3 regions of the Isoptericola sp. 178 genome follow, and region 3 is predicted to be linked to each of the others. Evidence: riboswitches for the same ligand, from Rfam matches in the RefSeq annotation. Region 3 holds a riboswitch; each other region holds the start of a gene.
What was found. A riboswitch is a leader RNA that binds a small molecule or an ion and turns the genes downstream of it on or off. The one in region 3 is predicted to bind cyclic di-AMP.
Positions count from the first base shown of each region.

Region 1: it holds a riboswitch for cyclic di-AMP, as region 3 does, so the genes downstream of both, Q6349_RS05210 (C40 family peptidase) here and Q6349_RS15205 (D-alanyl-D-alanine carboxypeptidase family protein) in region 3, are expected to answer to the same signal.
Region 2: it holds a riboswitch for cyclic di-AMP, as region 3 does, so the genes downstream of both, Q6349_RS02755 (C40 family peptidase) here and Q6349_RS15205 (D-alanyl-D-alanine carboxypeptidase family protein) in region 3, are expected to answer to the same signal.

Region 1 is NZ_JAUQYN010000002.1:127,566-133,279, forward strand. It holds gene Q6349_RS05195 (MFS transporter) at 1-671, shown strand, start outside; gene serC (phosphoserine transaminase) at 714-1,841, opposite strand; gene Q6349_RS05205 (metal-dependent transcriptional regulator) at 1,881-2,582, shown strand; cyclic di-AMP (ydaO/yuaA leader) riboswitch at 2,718-2,881, shown strand; gene Q6349_RS05210 (C40 family peptidase) at 2,884-3,681, shown strand; cyclic di-AMP (ydaO/yuaA leader) riboswitch at 3,945-4,109, shown strand; gene Q6349_RS05215 (C40 family peptidase) at 4,112-4,954, shown strand; gene Q6349_RS05220 (universal stress protein) at 5,156-5,714, shown strand, end outside.
Region 2 is NZ_JAUQYN010000001.1:581,916-587,629, forward strand. It holds gene Q6349_RS02735 (exodeoxyribonuclease III) at 1-398, shown strand, start outside; gene Q6349_RS02740 (ribonucleoside triphosphate reductase) at 508-2,340, shown strand; gene Q6349_RS02745 (anaerobic ribonucleoside-triphosphate reductase activating protein) at 2,330-3,040, shown strand; gene Q6349_RS02750 (septum formation family protein) at 3,087-3,779, shown strand; cyclic di-AMP (ydaO/yuaA leader) riboswitch at 4,074-4,217, shown strand; gene Q6349_RS02755 (C40 family peptidase) at 4,222-5,565, shown strand; gene clpB (ATP-dependent chaperone ClpB) at 5,648-5,714, opposite strand, start outside.
Region 3 is NZ_JAUQYN010000006.1:34,411-40,124, reverse strand. It holds gene Q6349_RS15215 (acyl-CoA dehydrogenase family protein) at 1-385, opposite strand, end outside; gene Q6349_RS15210 (ketopantoate reductase family protein) at 458-1,408, opposite strand; cyclic di-AMP (ydaO/yuaA leader) riboswitch at 1,549-1,715, shown strand; gene Q6349_RS15205 (D-alanyl-D-alanine carboxypeptidase family protein) at 1,735-2,676, shown strand; gene gtfA (sucrose phosphorylase) at 2,689-4,221, opposite strand; gene Q6349_RS15195 (maleylpyruvate isomerase family mycothiol-dependent enzyme) at 4,424-5,230, shown strand; gene Q6349_RS15190 (hypothetical protein) at 5,253-5,567, shown strand; gene Q6349_RS15185 (flavin reductase family protein) at 5,669-5,714, opposite strand, start outside.

The DNA of each region.
Region 1 (5,714 bases), on a different contig from region 3:
GGTACGTGCGGGGACGCTCCGACATCGTCGTGATCATGGTGGTCATGGCCGTCGTGTCCACCTTCGGCCTCAACTTCCAGCTCACCAGCGCGATGATGGCGCGGGTCGAGTTCGACCGCGGCGCCGGCGAGTTCGGGCTGCTCGGCTCCGTGCTGGCGATCGGGTCGCTGACCGGCGCGCTGCTCGCCGCCCGGCGCGAGCGCCCGCGGGTGCGGCTCGTCATCGGTGCGGCCTTCGCCTTCGCGGTCGCGACGGCGGTCAACGCCCTCATGCCGACCTACTGGCTCTACGTCGTCACGACCATCCCGGTCGGCCTGTCCGCGCTGACGATGATGACCGCGGCCAACTCCACCATCCAGACCTCGATCGACCCGGTGATGCGCGGGCGGGTCATGGCCCTCTACATGATGGTGTTCCTCGGCTCCACGCCGATCGGCTCACCCGTCGTCGGCTGGATCGGCGAGGCGTTCGGGCCGCGCTGGTCGATCCTCGTCGGGTCGATCACCACCCTCGCCGTGGCGCTCGCGGCCACCGTCTGGGCGATGCGGTCCTGGCGCGTCACGGTGCGCTACCGGCTGCTGCGCCGACCGCACCTCGAGGTCGTCTATCTCGACCCGCCGGTCCCGGCCGGGGACGAGCCGGTCCCGGCGGAGCAGGCCCGGCCGGCCTGACGTCGGGCGCGCCGGCCGCGCTCGCCGTCCCCGTCAGCCTCGTCAGCCGAGCCGGTCGACCACGTGGGTGATGCACTCCGTGAGCGCCGCGACGTCGTCCGGGTCCACCGCGGGGAACATGCCGACGCGCAGCTGGTTGCGGCCCAGCTTGCGGTAGGGGAAGACGTCGAGGATCCCGTGGTCGCGGAGCAGCCCGACGACGGCCCCCGCGTCGACCGACGGGTCCAGGTCGATCGTGCCCACCACCGGGGAGCGCTCCGCCGGGTCGGTGACGAAGGGTGTCGCCCACGGCGTCGCCGCCGCCCAGCCGTACAGGACCTGCGCCGAGCGCTCGCAGCGGCGCACGGACCAGTCCAGCCCGCCGTGCTCGAGCAGCCACTCGACCTGGTCGGCCAGCATGACCAGCGTCCCGACGGCGGGGGTGTTCAGCGTCTGGTCCTGGCGGGAGTTCTCCAGCGCCGTGGTCAGCGACAGGAACTCCGGCACCCAGCGGCCGTCGCCGGACGACTCCACCTCCCGGGCGCGCTCCACGGCCGCCGGGGAGCACAGCGCCAGCCACAGGCCGCCGTCGGCGGCGAAGGCCTTCTGCGGGCCGAAGTAGTAGACGTCGGTCTCGTGCAGGTCGACCGGCAGCGCGCCCGCACCCGAGGTCGCGTCGGTCAGCAGGAGCTGGTCGGGGCCGCCCGGGCGGCGCACGGGAGCGACCGCCCCGGTCGAGGTCTCGTTGTGCGGGGTGGCGTAGACGTCCACGGCGTCCGACGGCGTCAGGTGGGCCACCGTCCCGGGTGCGGCCTCGACCACCTCGGGGTCGTCGAGGAAGGGTGCCCGGGCGGTGGCGGCGGCGAACTTGGCCCCGAACTCCCCGAACACGGCATGCTGGGCCCGCCGTCGGACGAGGGACGCCGTGGCGACCTCCCAGAAGGCGGTCGACCCGCCGTTGCCGAGGGCCACCTCGTACCCCGCGGGCAGGTCGAACAACTCGGTCAGGCCCGTGCGCACCCGGTGCACCAGATCCTTGACCGGGGCCTGCCGGTGCGAGGTGCCCAGCACCGGGCGTGCCGGGTCGCCGGCCGCGACGAGGGCCTCGACCTGGCCCGTGCGCACCTTGGACGGGCCGGAGCCGAAGCGGCCGTCGGAGGGCAGCATCGACGCGGGGATCTGGAGGGTCATGCGAATAGACTAGGCCCGGGCCTCAAGACGGGAGCGGACGTGACGGACCTGATCGACACCACCGAGATGTACCTGAAGACGATCTACGAGCTGGGTGAGGAAGGCATCACGCCGCTGCGCGCCCGGATCGCGGAACGTCTGGGGCACTCGGGCCCGACCGTCTCCCAGACGGTCGCGCGGATGGAGCGGGACGGTCTGGTCGTCGTCACCGGTGACCGGCACCTCGAGCTGACCGCCGACGGTCAGGAGAAGGCCGTGCGGGTCATGCGCAAGCACCGTCTGGCCGAGCGTCTGCTCACCGACGTCATCAAGCTCGACTGGCCGCAGGTGCACAACGAGGCCTGCCGGTGGGAGCACGTCATGAGCGACCTCGTCGAGCGTCGGCTGGTGACCCTGCTCGACCACCCGCACCACGACCCGTACGGCAACCCGATCCCGGGGCTGTCGGAGCTGGGGGAGCAGTACGAGGAGCTGCCGTTCCTCGAAGGCGTGCAGTCCCTGCCGCTGTACCTGGAGTCCGGGGCCGACGCCTCCGCGACGGTCGTGCTGCGCCGCATCGCCGAGCCGGTCCAGGTCGACGACGAGTTCCTCCTGCGGCTGTCCGACGCGGGCCTCTTCCCGGGCGCGAGCATCGAGGTGGAGCGCGCCGGCGACGACTTCGTCGTCCGTCTGGTCGACGGTGACGGTGCCCTGGAGCTGCCGGAGGAGCTGGCCAAGCACCTCTTCGTCGCAGCCCGCTGAGATCTCGACGCGACGCGTCGGACGCGAGACGTGACCGGAGCGTGACATCGGCGGGGAGGTTCCGGTACGGTCAGACTCGCTCGCGCGGGTGTCTCGCGCGAGTACCGGGACGGGCGCCTAACCCTGTCACCGTCCTGGTTCCCACGGATGACCGCACGACAGGGGCGGGGGACCCACGATTCGGGCACCGGTGACGGTGTCCTCGGGGTGAAGTCCCACGGTTCGTACGGACCGCGGGGCCGGGTGTTTTCTCCCACCCGAACCCGACAGCTGACCTCGTAGGCGAACGGAGAGGTTGAACGTGACTGCTCGCAGCATGCGCGGTAAGCACCGCGCCGCACGCCGCCCCATGATGGCGGCCCCCTCCGCGGCCGCAGGCCGTCGGGCTGCTGTGGTGGCGACCGCCGGTGGTCTCCTGGTCTCCACGATCGGTGGCGCGAGCGCCGCCCACGCGGCGCCGGTGGACGCGGACGCGGCCAAGAAGCTGAGCACCGTGGACCTGGGTGCGCTGACCGACCAGGCGCGCCAGGCGCTCGAGGCGGCCCCGGTGGTCACCGTCGACGCCGAGGCCAAGGTCCAGGTCGAGCGCGTGACGCCCACGATCGTCGAGCGGGCGGACATCAAGGCCGCGCCGGAGCCCGAGCCGGAGCCCGTGCGCGAGGCGGCGCCGTCGCGCTCCTCCGAGCGCGAGTCGCTCTCGAGCTCGTCCTCCTCCTCCTCGACGACGACGTCCTCCTCGGCCACCACGGCCGTGCCGGACTCCGCCGTCGGGTCGACGATCGTCTCCATCGCCTCGCGCTACGTGGGCGTCCCGTACGTCTCCGGTGGCACCACGCCGTCCGGCTTCGACTGCTCCGGGTTCACCCAGTACGTGTACGCCCAGGCCGGTATCTCGCTGCCGCGGTCGTCCTCGGACCAGCGCTACGCCGGCAGCGTGGTCTCCCGCTCCGCCGCGCAGCCGGGCGACCTCATCTGGACCCCGGGCCACATCTCCATCTACGCGGGTGGCAACACGCAGATCGACGCCCCGCGTCCGGGCAAGACGATCCAGTTCCGGAACATCTGGCAGTCCAACCCGACCTTCATCCGAGTCGGCTGAGACGCCGGCACCTCGTGCCGAGGGCCCTGTCGCGCGCAGAGCGCGGCAGGGCCCTCTGTCGTGCCGCGAGGTGCTCCCGGGGGTCCCGGACGCCGGACACCCCTCGAGGGACTCAGCGGGGGGCGCAGTGCCCTCTGCGGGGCCCCTCGGACGTGTATCGCCGCAGATCGTGATCGAAACGTGACATCGGGGCGTGTATCAGATACCGTTCTCGCGTCCGGTGGAGCAGTCTGCCGGACCTCGACCGGACGCCGAGCCCTGCCGCCGGTCGGGAACCGAGACCCTAGGCAGGGGCGGGGGACCCACTCTCGGGCACCGGACACGGTGTCCTCGGGGTGAAGTCCCACGGTTCGTCCGAACCGTGGGGCCGGGTGATTTCTCCCACCCGAACCCGACAGCTGACTTCGTAGGCGGACAGGAGAGGGAAGACGTGAACGCACGCACCACGACGCGCGGTCGGCACCTGGCCGCCCGCCGCCCCATCACCGCACCATCTGCAGCCGCGAGCCGTCGTGCTGCCGTGATGGCCACCGCCGGCGGTCTGCTGGTCTCCACGATCGGTGGCGCCACCGCCGCGCACGCCGCGCCCGTGGACTCGGACGCGGCCAAGAAGCTGAGCACCGTGGACCTCGGTTCGCTGACCGACCAGGCCCGCGAGGCCCTGGAGTCCGCGCCCGTGGTCACCGTCGACTCCGGTGCCAAGGTCCAGGTCGAGCGCGTGACGCCGAAGATCGCCGAGAAGGCGGACATCAAGGCGGCCCCCGAGCCCGAGCCCGAGCCGGAGCCCGTGCGCGAGACGACCACCTCGCGCTCCGCCGAGCGGGAGCCCACGTCGACGTCGAGCTCGTCCTCGTCGTCGTCCTCGTCCTCGTCGAGCTCGACCGAGAGCTCCAGCTCCAGCTCCTCGACGCCGACGGCCGACAGCTCGCGGGGTTCGCAGGTCGTGTCCATCGCGGCCCGCTACCTCGGCACGCCGTACGTCGTCGGCGGCGCCTCGCCGTCCGGGTTCGACTGCTCGGGCCTGGTGACCTACGTGTACGCGCAGGTCGGCGTCTCGCTGCCGCACTCCTCGAGCGCGATCCTCAGCGCGTCCAACACGACGCAGATCTCGCAGTCGTCGGCGCAGCCGGGCGACCTCATCTGGTCCCCGGGGCACATCTCGATCTACATCGGCAACGGCCAGCAGATCGAGGCCACGCGCCCCGGCGGTTGGACCGTCCGCCAGTCCAGCCTCTGGCAGTCCAGCCCGACCTTCCTGCGGGTCACCGGCTGACCGACGCCTCGACCGTCCGCCCCGACGCCCCGGCACTCCTCGTGAGTGCCGGGGCGTCGTGCGTCCGGGCACGGCCCGGCCCCCGAGCGCGCCACGCGGTGTCGCCGGGCGGCCTTTGCTGCGTCTTGCGGGGCGCTTTCGTTAGGCTTGAACCAGGCGGATGCCGGACGGCGAGGTCCGGACGCAGACGGGAGGCGCGAGATGACACGTCCTGAGGTCGTCCTGGTGGGGGTCGACGGTTCCGACGCGAGCATGCACGCCCTGGACTGGGCCGCGGCGTACGCGGCACGTGTCGGGTGGAGCCTGCACGTCGTGTGCAGCTACTCGTTGCCGTCCTTCACGGCCGCCTCCCTGGACGGCGGCTACGCGGCCCTCGACGACACCGCGATCGCCGAGGGGGCCAAGGCGGTGCTGTCCGAGGCCACGGCAAGGGTCGAGGGGATCGGCGTCCCGGTCACGGGGACGGTCGCCACCGGGGACGCCGCCGGGGTGCTCGTCGAGATGTCCGCGGAGGCGTGCCTGGCCGTCGTGGGGACGCGCGGGCGCGGCGGATTCACGGAGCGTCTGCTGGGGACGGTGTCCTCGGCGCTGCCGGCCCACGCGCACTGCCCGACGGTGGTCGTGCCCTACCGGCAGGAGGTCGCCGAGACCGACGACCCGGAGCGGCGCGACGGCGACCGGATCCACGACGTGCGGCGGATCGTCGTCGGGGTCGACGGGTCGCCGACCGCGGAGATCGCGTTGCGGCACGCCGTCGAGC
Region 2 (5,714 bases), on a different contig from region 3:
GCCTGCGCACCGACGCCGAGCAGTGGCTGGCGGCGGACCCCGGGGCGCAGCTCGCCCTGCTCGGCGACTGGAACGTCATCCCCCGCGACACCGACGTCTGGGACGTCACGGCGTTCGAGGGCAGGACCCACGTGTCGGCCGCCGAGCGGGCGGCGTTCGAGGCCTTCGGACCTGCGGGGTACACGGAGGTGACGCGCGAGCACCTGCCCGCGCCGCACACGTACACCTACTGGGACTACCAGCAGCTCGCGTTCCCGCGGGACAAGGGGCTGCGCATCGACTTCGCGTACGCCTCGCCGGCGCTGCGCGACCGGGTCACCGGTGCGACGGTCGACCGGGGCGAGCGACGCGGCAAGGGCGCCAGCGACCACGTGCCGGTGATGCTCGACCTGGTCTGAGGCGCCGAGGTGACGGCCGGTCCGGATCGATGTCACGCCGGCCGCCGCGGCGTGTCGGGAGGGCCCCCTCCCTCGCCTCGCTAGGCTCGTGAATGTCTTCACAAGCCTGATGCGAGGAGTCGCCGTGGGTACGCAGATCGATGCCTCCGCCGCCGTGGGCGAGTACGTCGCCCGGGCCGACTGGCGGGTGCACGCCAACGCCAACCAGGGCTACTCCCTCGGTGGCCTCGTCCTGAACGTCGCGGGCAAGACGATCGCGAACTACTGGCTCGACGAGGTGTTCTCCCCCGAGCTGGCCGCCGCGCACCGGCAGGGCGACCTGCACGTCCACGACCTCGACGTGCTCGGCGGCTACTGCGCCGGGTGGTCGCTGCGCCAGCTGCTGTCCGAGGGGTTCGGCGGGGTCGCGGGGGCGGTCGCCTCCTGGCCGCCCCGGCACCTGAGCTCGGCGCTCGGGCAGATCGTCAACTTCTTCGGCACGCTGCAGAACGAGTGGGCGGGGGCCCAGGCCTTCAGCTCCTTCGACACCCTGCTGGCCCCGTACGTCCACGTCGACCGCCTCAGCCAGGCCGAGGTCACCCAGGCCCTGCAGGAGTTCGTCCACAACCTCAACGTGCCGTCCCGCTGGGGCACCCAGACGCCGTTCACCAACCTGACCTTCGACCTCACCTGCCCGCCCGACCTCGCCGACGAGCACCCCGTCGTCGGCGACGACGTCCTCGACGTCACCTACGGCGACCTGCAGGCCGAGTCCGACATGATCAACCGGGCGTTCGTGGCCGTCATGTCCGCCGGGGACGCCGCCGGCCGGGTGTTCACCTTCCCGATCCCGACGTACAACATCACGCCGGACTTCGACTGGGACTCCGAGATCTCCGAGGAGATCTTCGAGATGACCGCGCGGTACGGCACGCCGTACTTCCAGAACTTCATCAGCTCCGACCTGAACCCCGGCGACGTGCGCTCGATGTGCTGCCGCCTCCAGCTCGACCTGCGCGAGCTGCTCGCGCGCGGCAACGGGCTGTTCGGGTCCGGCGAGCAGACCGGCTCGCTCGGCGTGGTCACGATCAACTGCGCCCGGCTCGGGCACGTCCACGGCCCGGACCGCGAGGCGCTGTACGCGGCGCTGGACCGCCTCGTCGACCTCGCCGCCGACGGTCTCGAGGCACGCCGCGAGACGGTCCAGCGGCTCATGGACGGCGGGCTGTACCCCTGGACGCGGCGCTACCTCGGGACGCTCGACGCCCACTTCTCCACCATCGGCGTCAACGGGGTCAACGAGATGATCCGCAACGCCACCGCCGACACCGAGGACATCACCACGCCGGCCGGGCACGCCACGGCCCTCGAGCTGCTCGACCACCTGCGCACGCGCCTCGTCGAGATCCAGGAGCGCACGGGCCACCTGTACAACCTGGAGGCGACCCCTGCCGAGGGCACGACCTACCGGTTCGCCCGCGAGGACCGCGCCCGCTACCCGGGGATCCTGCAGGCCGGGACCCCGGAGCAGCCGTACTACACGAACTCCACCCAGCTCCCGGTCGGCTTCACCGACGACCCGTTCGAGGCACTCGCCCGCCAGGACGAGCTGCAGCGGCGCTACACGGGCGGCACGGTGCTGCACCTCTACCTGGGCGAGCAGATGTCCGGCGCCGAGTCGTGCCGCCTGCTCGTGCGCCGTGCCCTGGAGAACCACCGGCTGCCCTACCTCACGGTGACGCCGACGTTCTCGATCTGCGCCACGCACGGCTACCTCGCGGGCGACGTGCGGTCCTGCCCGACCTGCGGCGCCGGGACCGAGGTGTGGACCCGGGTGATGGGGTACTTCCGCCCCGTGGCGTCCTTCAACACCGGCAAGCAGGGCGAGTACGCCGAGCGCGTGCCGTTCCGGGAGCCCGCGGCCTCCCGGGAGCCCGCGGCGGTGACCGTCGATGTCGCCTGACGCGCCGGCCCGGGCACCGCTGCGCATCGCCGGCTTCGTGCCGTTCTCGACGGTCGACCGGCCCGGTCGTCTGGTCGCCACCGCGTTCACCCAGGGATGCCCGTGGCGGTGCACCTACTGCCACAACCCCTCCCTGATCGACCCCCGGCGGCGGCCCGGTGCGACCTGGTCGGAGGTCCTCGAGCTGCTGCGCAAGCGCCGCAGCCTCCTGGACGGCCTGGTGATCTCCGGCGGTGAACCCACCCTCCAGCCCGGCCTGGCGGACGCCTGCCGCGACGTCCGCGACCTCGGGCTCGAGGTCGGCGTGCACTCCGGCGGCCCCTGGCCGACCCGGCTCGCCCGCGTGCTGCCCCTGGTGGACTGGGTCGGCCTGGACATCAAGGCGGTGCCGGACCGGTACGAGCTCGTCACCGGAGCGGCACCGTCCGGGCGGGCGGCGTGGGAGTCGGCCCGGCTCGTGGTCGAGTCCGGGGTCGACCACGAGATCCGCACCACCGTCGACCCCACCGTGCACACCCGCGAGGACGTCCTGGCGATCGGCGCGCGCCTCACCGCGCTCGGCGTCCGCCGGTGGGTGCTGCAGGAGGCGCGACCGGACGGCGCACGGGCCGGGTGGGTGCGCCGCCTGGACCGCCGACGGCTGTCCGACGTGCTGCGCGAGGACGACCTGCCGGGCGTCGAGCGCCGCGTGGGGGTCTGAACCGCCCGGACCCGGAAGGAGCGCCCGGCTCGGTAGGTTGGCTCCCATGACCGAGCGCCCCGAGGACGACCTCTCCTTCGCCTCGCCCGGCCCGGAGGCGTCCGGCCCCGCCCCGGACGGGACGCGGGGTCCGGCCCGTCCCTCCCCCGGCCCGGCACCGACGGGCGCGTCGGACCGCCGGCCGGTGGACCCCGGGGCCCGCTGGGGCGTCCCCGGACCCACGCCGGCCGAGCGCGCCGCGGCGCGGCGCCGGGCCCGGATCTGGGTGCTGTCGGTCCTCGCCCTGATCCTGCTCGTGGTCGGCGGCGCCGTGGGGGCCTCCTACCTGACGACGAGCACGCGCGAGGAGGCGTGGGAACCCGTCGCGGCCGACGTCACCGCGCCGGAGACCGTCAACGCCGTGCAGCTCGTCCTCGGCTCGTGCCTCGCCGAGGCCCCGACCGACGGCGCCGTGGGACGCGTCGAGGTGGTGCCGTGCGGCGAGCCGCACGCGGCCGAGGTGGTCGGGCGCACCGACGCGTCGGCGGACGCCGTCTGGCCCGGCGCGGACGAGGCGGCGGCCCGCACCGCGCGGGGCTGCACCCCGGACCTCCTGGGCCCGCAGGCGCGCGCGGACGACTCCACACGGGTCGAGCTGGTGGTCTGGGCGCCGAGCGAGGAGTCCTGGGCCGCCGGGGACCGCACGGGGCTGTGCGTGGCCGTCGTGGACGGCACGCGGACCGGCTCGCTCCTGGACTGAGCGGCCGGGAACGTCATCGGATCGGTGCCCGATCTTCACCTCCCCGGCACCCCGGATGGGTCGATCGCCCGATCCCGGCCCTCGGTCGACGGCCGTTTCCGACGGTTCCGGCGCGCCGTGTCCGTCATGTCGGACAGCGTCCCGCCGCCGGATCCCTTCACACCGCCTCCACCATCGGCGCAGGAGGTGACCGTTATCTGACCGTGACCTCCGACCGTTTCGGGGCTAGCGTCCTGTCGTCGCCCGGAGACCGGGCGGCGACCGGCCCGGTGCCCAGTGCTGCCGACGGGACGGCCCACCGGAGCACCGACGGCAGCAGCGGGAGACCCAGGTTCTTCGGGTGACGTCAGCGCCACCCTCGGGGTGAAGCCGTCCATCGGCGGCAGGCCACCACTTCTCGGCCTAACCCGACAGCTCATCTCGCCGGCTGGAGGAGTACCCCATGTCCACACCCTCGCTGGATGCTGCGCGCCCGCAGGGTGCCGTGCGCACCCCCAGGAAACGCCACGCCGCCGTCGCCATGACGCTCACGGCGGCCCTCGCCGGCGGCACGCTGGTCGCCGGCGCCGGATCGGCCGCCGCCGACGACGCGCTCACGACCACCACGGACGAGACCGTCGCCGACGAGACCACCTCGGCCGGCACGACCACCACGGACGCGACCGACACGTCGGTCTCCGACGGCACCGCGACCCCGACGCCGGAACCCGTCGTCGAGGACACCGCGTCGCCCGAGCCGACGACCACCACGGACGGGACGACCACGACGCCGACCGAGGAACCGGCCGCCGAGGACACCGGCACCGCCACCGAGGAGCCCGTCGTCGTGAGCACGACGCCCGACGTCTCGGTGTCGAAGTCCCGCAGCACCGGCCGCAAGGGACAGGGCCACACCCGCCCCCGCTACACGGTCCGCGCGACCGCGGACGGCGAGGCGTTCGCCGGCCGGGTCCGGCTCTACGTCCAGGGCACCAAGGTCGCGGTCAAGAGCCTCGACGGGGACGGCACGATCCACTTCCGCCCCGGGTTCTCCCACTACGACGTCGGCCGCAACGGCATCCGCGTCGTCGTCGCGCCGGCCGCCTCCACCGGGTTGGAGCAGGTGACGAAGCACCGCAGGGTGTGGATCAAGCCCAAGGCGACGACCAACATGTACGTCTCCAAGAGCCGTCACACGGCCACGAAGGGCAAGTGGCACACCCGCCCGAAGTACACGGTGAAGCTGCGCAAGTGGGGCGAGCCCGTCCAGGGCCGGGTGCGCCTGTTCATCTCCGGCGACAAGGTCGCCGTGAAGAAGACCAACAAGTACGGGGTCGTCCGGTTCCGGCCGGGGCTCGGCAAGTACGACCTGGGCAAGAACAGGATCCGCGTCGTCGGGGTGCCGGCCCGGGCCGAGGGACTCAAGAAGTCGACCAAGTACCGGAAGGTCCACGTCAAGCCGAAGATGACCCGCGGCCAGAAGGTCGTCCGGGTGGCCCACAACTACATCGGGCACCGGTACTCGTGGGGCGGCACGTCGCCCGCCACCGGGTTCGACTGCTCGGGGTTCACGTCCTACGTGTACAAGAAGGCGATCGGCAAGACCCTGCCGCGCTCGTCGTCGGCCCAGGCCTCCCTCGGCACGCGCGTCTCGCGCAGCAACGCCCGGCAGGGCGACCTGGTCTACTCGCCGGGGCACATCGGGATCTACGCCGGCAACGGCCGGATCATCGAGTCGGCCCGTCCGGGCGTCGGCGTGGTGAAGCGCCAGATCTGGCAGAGCAGCCCGCGGTTCATCCGCATCTGACCGGCACCGGTCCGGGCGCCGCGAGCGCCCGACGGCCCCGCCTTCCGCACGGAGGGCGGGGCCGTCGTCGTCCCGGCGACGATCAGGCCAGCGAGAGCCCCTCGGCACCCTCGACGCGGTCGACGACGACGGTGTCCCCGTCGGCCGTC
Region 3 (5,714 bases):
CCGCCCAGGCGCCCGTGTGCGCCCCGCGCTCGACGGCGGCGGCGAGCACCTCGTGGTAGGCGGGGTCGTACTCGACCTCGTCGAGGCGGCGGCCACGCCGGTCGTGGGTGTGCAGCACCGGCTCGTGGATGTTCGCCCGCTCGGCCGCGTGCTGGAACGCCGCGGTCCCGACGTGCGCCCCGGCCTCGACCAGTCGCTCCTCGCCCCAGTCGCCGCCGAACGCGTGCACCGCCTCGCGCAGCACCGGGAAGTCCAGGTACTCGTTGACGTCGACGCGTTCCGGCGGCTGGTTCACGACCTGGTGGGTGGTGCGGGGTGCCGGCTGACGCTGCGCGGGGTCCGGCGTCGCGACGTCCGGGGTCGTGGCGGGCGGACTCGCGGTCATGGGATCCTCCGTCGTCGTCGACCTCGTCCTCGAGGGGCCGGCTCCAGGATGTCCCCCCGGGGCACCTGCTCGCTACCCAGTGGCGCCGGCTCCCGTCGAGGCGCCCGGTGACGAGGTCGAGGACCGGCCGAGCTCGGTCACCAGCCGCCGGGTGAGGGGTGCGGGGACCTCGTGCCGGTCGGCGGCCCGCAGCACGGCCCCGCCGATGGCGTCGAGCTCCAGGGGCCGCCCGGCCTCGGCGTCACGCTGCATGGACGAGCGCGCCTCGGGCGGGAACGTGTCGTAGAAGCGCAGGGCCGTCTGGCTGGTGTCGGGACCGCCGCCGGCCTGGCCGATCGCGGCGACCTCCGCGACGAGCGCCGCGAGGGTGTCGCGACGCTCGGTCCGGAGCGTCCCGATCGGCTCCCCGTGGTAGGTCGTCAGCAGGGCGAAGGGCGCGAGGAGCCCGAGCTTGCCCCACAGCATCGCCCCCTCGTCGTCGCGGACCAGCGTGGTGACCCCCGCGTCCCGCAGGATCGTCGCCGCGGCCTCGAGCCGCTCGGGGGGCGCCGTGCTGCTGGCCAGGTCCACCTCGACGAAGGGACTGCCGTGCACGATCCGCCCGGGAGCGGTCCGGGTGGACTCGACGCGGATGACACCGGCGGCGACGGACGCCGGCGCGAACCGCTCGCGCAGGGTGGCGACGTGCTCGACCCCGTTGAGCAGCGGCACGACGAGCCCGGCGGCGACGTGCTCAGCAGGGACCCGCTCCAGGGCTTCGGGCAGCGACGGGTGCTTGACGGCGACCAGGCACAGGTCGACCGGTTCGCGCAGCTCGGTGTCCGCCTCGACCTCGGCCGAGAAGTCCCCGAAGAAGCCGCTGGTGACGCGGAGGCCGTCGGAACGGAGGGTCGACGCCGTCTCGGGGCCGGCCAGGACGATCACACGATGGCCCGCCCGGGCGGCCAGCGCTCCCACCAGCCCGCCGACGCCCCCCGGGCCCAGCACGGCGATCGTCGAACGACGTGACGTCCGTTCCGGCATCGTCCACCTTCTTCCTGCGAATCGGGTCAGAGGTTGGTCAACGTAGCGCACCCGTGATCTACCCGTGACAACTCGCGGCGGGAGGGATAGTGTCCAGGCAGCTCACACCCCAGGTGAGATGTCCGAGGCGGGCGCCGAGCCCTGTCACCGCCCCGGAGCCGGACGACACGAACGACAGGGACGGGGGACCCACTCTCGGGCACCACGGTGCCCTCGGGGTGAAGCCGTGCAGGGACGCCCTGCCGGCCGGGTCAGTCTCCGACCCGAACCCGACAGCTAACCCCGCAGGCGCCAGGAGAATGTTCGATGCGACCCCGCACCGCCCGATGAGGCACACGCGCGACCTGCCCGCGCTCCCCGAGGCGACCGCACGACCCGCACCCACGAGGGCACGTGCCAAGGGACGACACACCGCGAGCCACGCGGCTCGACGCCGCCGCACTGGCCCGACCTGGTCCTCGCTCGCGCCCACGAGCTGGCCGCTGAGCATCGGCCTGGGCCTCGCCGTCACGATGGCGACCACGACCGGCATGGCCGTGGCCTCCAACACGACCGAGCTGCCGCGCGCCACGAGCCCGGAGGCCGCGCCCTCCGGCGTCCGCGCCCCGGGTGACGCCGCCGCCGACCTCGCGGCCGTGACGAGCGCCGCGAAGCAGGCCGCCCTGCTCGCCGACCGTGGCCAGGCCGCCTCCCGGAACGCCGACCGGGCCGCGCCGACGACGTCCCGCGCGGCCGGTGGCTCGGTCGGCGGCACCGTCGTGCCGGCGGACGCCACGATGTCCGCGGAGAAGGTCGCCCTGTCCGTCGAGGCGGCGCCCGAGCCCCCGCCGCCGCCGCTGCCCGGCTGCGACGGCTACGCCAGCGGCACCGGGTCCAACGGGTACATCCCCGAGAGCGAGATGTGCACCCTGTGGGACGGCACGACGCGGATCCGCGCCGACGCCGGCGTCGCCCTCGCCCGGCTCAACCTGGCCTACCGCGTGGTCTTCGGCGAGAACATGTGCATCACCGACGGTTACCGGAGCTACTCGTCGCAGGTCGCGACCAAGGAGGCCAAGGGGTACCTGGCCGCCACGCCCGGCACCTCGAACCACGGGTGGGGTCTGGCCGTGGACCTCTGCCCGGAGACGTACTCCGGCAGCCGCTACGACTGGCTCCGCGCGAACGCGCCGGCCTACGGCTGGGACAACCCCGACTGGGCGATCTACGACAAGTACGAGCCGTGGCACTGGGAGTACACGGACGCCGTCACCGAGATGGGCGGCTGAGACCGGACGATCTCAAGGCCCCACCGGGCCGCCGAGGTCGTCCGGGGTGAAGGCAGCGAGGTCGACCGACGCCTCGCCCCGCCCACCGGAGGACCAGGTCAGGGTCCCGGCGCCGCTGGCCAGGTCGACCTCGAGGACGGCGACGGCGTCGGGCACCTCGACGCCGCGGCGCTCCATGCTCAGCACCGCGCCGTGGAGCGTCGCGTCGACGTCGCCGTCGAACGCCGGGAACGTGTTGCGGAACCGGCACAGGGCCAGCATCCGCCGCACCACCGGCGTCTCGAGCGCGGCGTCGATCTCCTCCGCCGTGTAGTGGTGGCGGTTGATGTCCCGCCCCACGCCCGTACGCTGCAGGAGCTCGACGTCGTTCTCTCCCGCCAGCAGGCCGACGTAGTAGACCTGCGGGATGCCGGGCGTGAAGAGCTGGAGCGCTCGCGCGGCGAGATAGCGCGCGTCGTCGCGGCCGAGCGCGTCGTAGAAGGTCGAGTTCACCTGGTACAGGTCGAGGTTCGACGCCGCGGCACCCGTCGCCGCGGCCGACGCACCGCCGGTCCGCTCGTGGATCCCCTCCACGAGGGCGTCGATCTGGGCCGGGTCCAGCAGGCCGGGGCGATCCGGCTCCCCCGGTTCGACGGTCTGGTCGGGGCCGACGTCGATGACCCCGATCCCGTCGTGGGTGTCGAGCACCGTGACGGCGTTGCGGGGACGTTCACGCAGCCAGTCGAGCAGCGCCGTGCCGTCGCCGGTGTACAGCGCGTGCAGCACGAGCGGAGGCAGCGCGAAGTCGTAGACGAGGTCCACCTCCCGCGCGATCTCGATCTGACGCCGGTAGTAGGAGTGCACCTCGACCAGGACGTCCACACCCCGCTCCCGCGCCCGTGCCGCGAAGTCCGCGATGAAGGCGAAGGTCTCGGGCGTCATGAAGCACGTGCTGCCCGGCGTCTTGACCGCGTACCCGACGGCGTCGAGGCGCACCTGGCGCACCCCGGCCGCCGCGACCGTGTCGAGGATCGAGGTGAGGTAGTCCTGGCCGAGCTCGGAGCTCAGGTCGATGTCGATCTGCTGGGGCGTGAACGTCGTCCACACGTAGCGCAGCGCGTCCCCGAGCCGCAGCGCCGTGAACGGCAGCCCGGGCCGGGGCCGGTAGATGCGGGCCAGCTCCTCCTCCCGTGCGCCGTCCGGGAAGACCGACGACATCGTGAGGAACATCGGTGCCCACGGCGAGGCGTCGCCGTGGGCGACGACGTCGCGGAACGCCGCGGAGTCGGCGGAGACGTGGTTGACGATGAGGTCGACCATCACGTCGTGGGTGCGGGACAGGTCACGCACGTCGTCCCATGTCCCCAGGCGCGGGTCGACGGCCGTGTGGTCGACGGGGTCGAAGCCGGCGTCCGCGCCGTCGAAGGGCGTGTAGAACGGCAGGACGTGCACGCCCCCGAACGACTCGGCGACCTCGTCGCGGCGCAGGAAGCGCGCCAGTCCCCGCAGGTCGCCGCCGAGCCGGTCGGCGTAGGCGATGAGCTGGACCTGGTCCTGCGTGCCCATGGATCCTCACCCTCCGTCGGGTCGGTCGGCATGCCTCTCGCCCGCCATGATGCGCCACCGTCGACGACCACGCCCACGCGGCGCACCCGGTGCGGGGGCCGCGTCCGGGTACCGCGCCGGGAGGAGCACACCGGGAGATGTCCCAGGGGGACCGCGGGGGTTCACTCGCATGAACCCGGACATCACGAAACGAGGTCAGGACATGACGACCACCACCGAGATTCTCGACGACTTCCTCCTCGAGGCAGCGGACCTCCGCGGTCTCCTCGCATCGCTCGACGACGACCAGTGGGAGCTGGTCACGCCCGCCGAACCGTGGCGCGTGCGCGACCAGGTCGCCCACCTCACGTTCGTCTTCACCCTGGCCGCCGCCGCAGCCTCGGACACGGAACGGTTCGCCGCCATGACGGCCCCCGCGGCCGACGTCGGGTTCGACGCCGCGGTGAACCACGCTCTGGACCTCTTCAACGCCGGCACTCCCGCGGAGGTGCTGGGGCGCTTCGACACCGCCGTCGACGACGTCGAGCGGGCGCTGCGTTCACGCGGCCCGGACGATGTCGTGCCGTGGCTGGTCAACCCGCTGCCCGCGGCGGTGCTGACCGCCGCCGGCATGCTCGAGCTGTTCGCGCACGGCCAGGACGTGGCGGACGCGGTCGGCGTGGGGATCGTCCGGACGGACCGGGTACGGCACCTCGTCCCCTTCATCCACCGGACCATCGCCTTCGGCTACCAGGCCCGGGACCTCGACGTACCGCAGGGCTCGTTCCGGTTCGCGGTGAGCCTGCCCTCCGGTGCGGCGGTCGAGGCCGGCGACGAGTACGCCCCGAACATCGTGTGCGGCGAGGCGGTCGACCTCGCGCTCCTGGCCTCCCGGCGTCGACACCCGGACGACCTGGTGCTGCACGCGATCGGCCCCGACGCATGGACCTACCTCGACGTCGCCCAGGCGTACCGCGGGCCCGCCGGCACGGGGCGCGAGCCCCTGGCCGCCGGCGCGGCGACGGTCTGAGCCGAAGGGTCAGGAGGAAGCCGTGCTGAGAGTCATGACGTACGAGGTCCGCGAGGACGCGGTCGGTGCCAACACGGCGCGCGTCCGTGACGTCGTGGCCGCGCTCGAGGCGCGCGGCCACGCGGGGACCTATCTGTCCGCCCACGTCGCCGGGACGGGACGGTTCGTCCACGTCGTCGACCCGCGGATCGAGGGCGTGCTGGACGACCTGCCCGAGTTCGCCGCCTTCCGCCACGGGCTCCGTGGCGTGCTCGTCGCCGGTCCCGTGGCCCACCAGGCGGCCGTCGTCGCCGGCGCCATCGACGGCGCCGTCACCGCGCCGAGCGCCTCGGTGTAGCCAACCTCATGGCCGGGTACACCTAGACGGTCGGGGCGGGTCGGGGAACGTGCCCCGACCCGCCCCGCCGGCCCGACCCGCCGCTCCGTCGCGGCGGGTCCTCACGTGCCCGCACCGGCCCCCAGAAGAGTCACCGGCACCGGGCCC